2 regions of the Kosakonia calanthes genome follow, and region 1 is predicted to be linked to the other one. Evidence: predicted binding sites of a transcription regulator. Region 1 holds the regulator's gene; the other holds the start of a gene.

What was found. Region 1 encodes PhoB, which activates phosphate uptake and scavenging genes when phosphate is short. Its sites were predicted from a motif close to CTGTCATAAAACTGNCNNAT; they were not measured.
Region 2: the regulator PhoB is predicted to act here: its motif matches at 1,337-1,356, upstream of kdgR (DNA-binding transcriptional regulator KdgR).

Annotation. Positions count from the first base shown of each region.
Region 1 covers NZ_CP151800.1:3,608,529-3,611,931, forward strand. The annotation lists gene phoR (phosphate regulon sensor histidine kinase PhoR) at 14-1,312, opposite strand; gene phoB (phosphate response regulator transcription factor PhoB) at 1,334-2,023, opposite strand; gene sbcD (exonuclease subunit SbcD) at 2,221-3,403, shown strand, end outside.
Region 2 covers NZ_CP151800.1:2,049,182-2,052,584, reverse strand. The annotation lists gene mgrB (PhoP/PhoQ regulator MgrB) at 1-8, opposite strand, end outside; gene AAEY27_RS09660 (YobH family protein) at 171-410, shown strand; gene kdgR (DNA-binding transcriptional regulator KdgR) at 454-1,245, opposite strand; gene AAEY27_RS09650 (MFS transporter) at 1,423-2,793, shown strand; gene htpX (protease HtpX) at 2,838-3,403, opposite strand, start outside.

The DNA of each region.
Region 1 (3,403 bases):
GCTGACAGAAAGGTTACGTGACGGCGACTTTGGCAACCAGGCGTTCCGGCAGGACAAAGCTAAAACGCGTGCCTTTGCCTGGCTGGCTTACAATATCAAGACGGCTATCGTGATGATTCACCGCGTGTTTCACAATCGCCAGCCCCAGGCCGCTGCCGCCGGTTTGCCGGGAACGGGCTTTGTCAACGCGGTAGAAACGCTCGGTCAGGCGCGGAATATGCTCGGCGGCAATGCCCGGCCCGTTATCCTGCACGCTGAATTCCGCACCGTGCGGCACAGGCTGCCAGCGCACAATAATGTGCGTTCCGGCGGGCGTGTGGTTGACCGCGTTATAAACAAGGTTGGAAATCGCGCTGCGTAGCTGCTCTTCGTTGCCCAGCACTTTTAGATTGCCGTCGACTTCAAAACTAAATGTGTGTTTTTGCTGGCTAAGGGTTTGCGCTTCGCGCTCCACAACCCGCAGCATCATCGGCACATCAATAATTTCATTGGGCGGCAAAGTCGGCGCGGCTTCAATCTTTGATAGCGTCAGCAGCTGGCGCACCAGCCCTTCCATCCGCGAGGTTTGTTCCCGCATGGTGTGCAGCGCTTTTTCGCGCGGTGCACCTTCCAGCGTTTGCTCCTGCATCATCTCCAGGTAGCCTTGCAAAACCGTAAGCGGTGTACGCAACTCGTGGCTGACGTTGGCAAAGAAGTTGCGCCGCGCACCTTCCAGTTGGTGCATTTGCGTGACATCACGCGCCACCATCAACAGCTGCTGCTCGCTGTATGGCATCACGCGGATCTCCAGATGACGCCCGGTATTGAGCACCAAATTGAGCGGTTTGCCGAAAGATTGCGTCTTCAGGTATTGAGTAAATTCGGGGTAGCGCAACAGGTTCAGGATGTTCTGACCATTATCGTCCGGCCAGCGCAGCCCGAGCAGTTGTTGCGCAAGGCCGTTACACCAGAAGATCATGCCCTCTTCGGTGGTGAGAACCACCGCATCCGGCAGGGATTCCGCGCCGCTGCGAAAGCGTTTAATCAGATTACCCAGCTCGCGACGGCGCTTTTTGTTACGCATCTGCATCTGGTGCAGGCCGTATAACAACGGTTCCCAGCTTCCTGTGCCGGGCGGCGGCGTCATACTTTTATCGACCCATAACCACCAGGAAAGACGTAACAAATTCCAGAAATGCCAGATCAGCAGACCGATAACCGCCGCGAGTAAAAACCAGGGCAGATGACCGAAAATCGCGCCGAATATAAAGGCGGGGATACAACAAAGGAGGAGCTCCAGCACCAGCCTTTTCCATGACAGCCGTTCCAGCACGCATCACACTCCTGTCAAATTTCAGAAACGGGTCGAAAAACGATATCCCGTGCCGCGCACTGTTTGCACCATACGATCGTGCCCGCTGTGTTCCAGCGCTTTGCGCAGACGGCGAATATGCACGTCCACCGTTCTGTCTTCAACATAAACATTGGTTCCCCAGACGTGGTTCAGCAGTTGTTCACGGCTGTAAACCCGCTCCGGGTGGGTCATAAAGAAGTGCAGGAGTTTAAACTCGGTCGGCCCCATATCCAGCGGGTTTTCGCCGGTCATCACGCGATGTGACGATGGGTCGAGGCTTAGCCCCTGCATTTCGATAACTTCTTCCACTGCCATCGGCGAAATTCGGCGCATTACCGCTTTGATTCGCGCGACCAGTTCTTTAGGTGAAAAGGGTTTGGTGATGTAATCGTCCGCGCCTGTTTCCAGCCCACGAACGCGATCTTCTTCTTCCCCGCGCGCCGTCAGCATCATCACCGGAATATCACGGGTCATCGCTTCACGCTTTAGATGTTTAATAAACTGGATGCCAGAACCGCCGGGCAACATCCAGTCCAGTAAAACCAGATCGGGCCAGGGTTCATTAAGTTGGTTCACCGCGCTGTCATAATCTTCAGCTTCCACCGGTTGAAAACCATTTTGCTCGAGCACGAAGCAAACCATTTCACGGATGGGTGCTTCATCTTCTACGACCAGAATTCGTCTCGCCATGATTTGCCCTGTTTTAATTAGTCATCTGTATAGATAGCGGCGCCATTATGCGTCAGTTTTATGACAGATTTATGAATAAGATGACCGCCATATGACTCCACTCGAAGAAGTGTGACAGCGCAAATTTGTGCCTGGATATGTCCCTTATCTGCTTAATGTTTATAATCCCCTTTACGCTTTTTTGCCACGGACCCCCTATGCGCATCATTCACACGTCAGACTGGCACCTGGGCCAAAATTTCTACAGTAAAAGCCGGGCCGCCGAACACCACGCCTTTCTCGACTGGCTACTCGCCACGGCGGAAAGCCACGAAGTGGATGCGATAATCGTCGCCGGGGACATCTTCGATACCGGCTCACCGCCGAGTTACGCGCGCGAGCTTTATAACCGCTTTGTCGTCAAGCTTCAGCAAACCGGCTGTCAGCTGGTGGTGCTGGCCGGAAACCATGATTCCGTGGCCACCCTCAATGAATCGAAAGAGATCCTCGCCTACCTGAAAACCACGGTGGTTGCCAGCGCGGGCATCGAACCGTTTCTGCTTTACCGCCGTGATGGCGCGCCCGGTGCCGTGTTTTGCCCGGTGCCGTTTTTGCGCCCGCGCGACATTACCGTCAGCCAGGCGGGGCTTTCCGGGCAGGAGAAACAGCAACATCTGCTGACTGCCATTACCGATTACTACCAACAACAATTCACCACCGCTTGTACACTGCGCCGCGAACAACGTTTGCCGATTATTGCCAGCGGCCATTTAACCACCGTTGGTGCCAGCAAAAGTGACGCGGTACGTGATATTTATATCGGCACGTTGGATGCTTTCCCTGCACAAAACTTTCCGCCCGCCGATTACATCGCGCTGGGACACATTCACCGGTCGCAGAAAATTGGCGGTCAGGCGCACATTCGTTATTGCGGCTCGCCGATCCCGTTAAGTTTTGATGAAACGGGCAAAAACAAAAGCGTCAATCTGGTGACCTTCACCGATGGCAAGCTGGCGGAAGTGACTGCGCTGGAGGTTCCGCCAACCCAGCCGCTAGCGGTAATAAAAGGTGATTTTGCGGAGATTTGTCGCCAACTTGAGCAGTGGCGCGATGCCCCGGCAGACACGCCGGTGTGGCTGGATATTGAAATTGTCAGCAGCGATTATCTGGCGGATATGCAGCGAAAAATTCAACAAGTGACCGAGGATTTACCGGTGGAAGTGTTGCTGGTTCGCCGCAGCCGCGAGCAGCGGGAGCGCATTCTCGCCGGGGAATTACGTGAAACATTGAGCGAATTAAAAGTGGAAGACGTTTTTGCCCGCCGCCTCGCGCAGGAAGAACTCGACGAAACCCAAACCGCGCGTTTACAGGCGCTGTTTAGCGAAACCTGCCAGGCGCTGG
Region 2 (3,403 bases), 1.6 Mb from region 1:
TTTCTCACTCCACTCTCCGATACATTACAAGGTGTAACCAGGTTAACATGGCTTCCTTAAACCGCGACTAACTGTATCTCTTTTGGGTATTTTTAGGAATGCTCGGCTTGTTTCATCAGAAAGACACGGTAGCCTTAAAGCGGTAGTTTACCGATATGCAAGGAGCGAAAATGCGTACACTCATTAGAAGCGTAATTATTCTGGCGCTACTGTGGATTGGGCTCTTGCTGAGCGGTTATGGCGTGCTAATAAACAGCAACGAAAATGCAGCAGGCCTTGGTTTACAGTGCAATTATGCTACAGCGCGTGGCACCAGTACCGCACAATATGTTAATTCCAGCAATGGTTTCTTTGGCCTGGCGAACTGCCCGCTGCTGCGTAAAAGCGACACCGTTATCGATAACGGCTAACCCTTACAAACAAAAAAGCCGCTTATTCAGCGGCTTTTTTGTATCAGAATGGATAATTGTTATAACCCATCTGTTCGGAAATTTTACGCGCCGCCTGGTGCAGCATTGCCACGTATTCATGAAGACGCTCTTCGGAGAAACGCAGCGTCGGGAAGGAGATGCTGAGACCCGCAATGACCACGCCGAAACGGTCGAAAACCGGAACGCCAATGCAGCGTAAGCCTTCTTCCTGTTCTTCATTATCTTCGCCATAACCCTGTTCACGAACCACATCCAGCATCGGCAGCAGATCTTCTGTGCTGGTGATCGTGCGATCCGTACTGCGCTTGTATTCAACGCCCTCAAGGATCTGTTTCACTTCTTCACGGTCGCGCCAGGCAAGAAGTACTTTGCCGATAGCCGTGCTGTAAAGCGGGTTGCGACGACCGATGCGTGAATACATGCGCAGGTTATACATCGAATCGATTTTGTGGATGTAAACAATGCTGTCTTCATCTAGCGCACCCAGGTGGATGGTCTCTTTCGTCAGGCGAGAAAGTTCACGCATCTGGATATCCGCACTGCGGATCAAATCAACGTTTTGCAACGCGCGCGCGCCCAATTCAAACAACTTTAACGTCAGGGAATATTTTTCAGACTCCCCTTCCTGCGCAACGTAACCCAAAGATTTCATTGTTTGCAAAAAGCGATAAACGGTGCTTTTTGACATCATGACACGCTGCGACAGCTCGGTGATGCCGATTTCACGCTCTTCACCGAGCGCCTGCAGAATGCCAAAGACCTTCAATACTGAAGAGACAGAATCTGGCTGCTTATCCAAATCTGCGATTGCCATTAATCACCTCATCGCCTGTGTTTTATAAAATTCAGAATCGGTTTTTATTATAAATTCGTCATCCCGCTGCCGCAATGCGCGTTTGTCAACTTCGTTACAAATCTGCGACATAAAGCCGGAATAGCGGTGGTAGAATCATTATACAAATGACGCTGTTATATTAACCCTGAATACTCCATGGATAAATCTTCTTTAGACGGCTTGCCCGTACCGCTGCGCTACGGCGCAATTTTGACCATTGTTATTGGTATTGCCATGGCTGTCCTTGATGGTGCCATCGCCAACGTCGCGCTGCCAACAATTGCGCGCGACCTCGATGCTTCACCGGCTGGCTCCATTTGGATTGTTAACGCCTACCAAATTGCCATTGTCGTCTCATTGCTTACGCTCTCTTTTCTGGGAGATATGTTTGGTTACCGCCGCGTCTATCAATGCGGGCTGGTTCTCTTCACTATCACTTCATTGCTTTGCGCGTTGTCGGACTCGTTGCTTACATTGACACTTGCGCGTGTAGCACAAGGTTTTGGTGGCGCCGCGCTAATGAGTGTGAATACCGCGTTGATTCGCCTGATCTACCCGCATCGCAGTTTGGGGCGCGGCATGGGGATTAACTCTTTCGTCGTGGCAGTTTCTTCAGCTGCGGGGCCAACGATTGCCGCGGCAATCCTGTCGGTTGCCTCCTGGCAGTGGTTATTTTTGATTAACGTGCCGCTAGGGATCATCGCCCTACTGTTGGCGATAAAATTTTTACCGCCGAATGCGGCGCGCAGCACAATGCCGAAATTCGATCTGCCAAGTGCGGTGATGAACGCATTGACATTTGGTCTGCTAATCACCGCATTAAGCAGCTTTGCCCAAGGTCAATCCACCGAGCTTATTGTGGCTGAAGTCGTTGCGTTGCTGGTGATCGGTTGGTTTTTTGTGCGCAGGCAGTTACGTTTGCCAGTGCCATTATTACCGGTCGATTTGCTGCGTATTCCACTTTTTTCCCTCTCCATAGGTACATCAATCTGCTCGTTCTGCGCGCAAATGTTGGCCCTGGTATCCCTGCCCTTCTTTATGCAAACCGTGCTCGGGCGCAGCGAAGTTGAAACGGGGCTTTTGCTGACACCCTGGCCGCTGGCAACAATGGTGATGGCACCTCTCGCCGGGTATTTGATTGAGCGCGCGCATGCAGGATTGTTAGGGGCGCTTGGTTTGGTCATGCTGGCGGGTGGATTATTCGCTCTGGCACTGCTACCGGCGGCACCAGCGGATATCGATATCATCTGGCGGATGGCACTCTGCGGCGCGGGTTTTGGTTTATTCCAGTCACCCAATAATCACACCATCATTACTGCCGCCCCGCGCCAGCGTAGCGGTGGCGCAAGCGGGATGCTGGGCACCGCGCGTTTATTAGGCCAAAGCTCAGGCGCAGCGCTGGTAGCATTGATGTTCAATCTCTTTGAAAACAACGGCACGCACATTTCATTACTGCTAGCGGGAACGTTGGCAACGCTTGCCGCTATCATTAGTAGTCTGCGCATCACGCAGCCACGAGCACAGTAATAAAAGCGCGTCAATTGACGCGCTTTCTGTTTTCTTTGCGGAAATTACTTCAGGAATTCACCGGTACGCAACGCTTCGATACGTTTATCCAGCGGCGGGTGTGTCATAAACATTTCGCTCAGCGACTTCGACTTCCCGTTAATGCAGAACGCCATCATGCTGCTGGCTTCCTGCGGCTCGTAGCTGGTTTTCAGACGCTGTAGCGCAGCAATCATCTTCTCACGACCCACCAGTTTTGCCGAACCGGCGTCGGCGTGGAATTCACGATGCCGTGAGAACCACATCGTAATAATGCTGGCCAAAATACCAAACACCAGTTCCAGTACGGTTGCGACAGCAAAGTAGATCAGCGGGTTGCCGTTGCTCTCTTCGCCCTCATCCCGATTGCCACCCAGGAAACCTGCGGCGACCTGCGCAATAATGCGCGAAATAAAGATAACGAAGGTGTTAACGATGCCCTGAATCAGGGTCATGGTCACCATGTCGCCATTAGCAATGTGGCTGATTTCATGAGCGATAACCGCTTCGGCTTCATCGCGGCTCATGTTTTGCAGCAAACCGGTGCTCACAGCCACCAGCGAAGCATCACGGCGCGCACCGGTTGCAAACG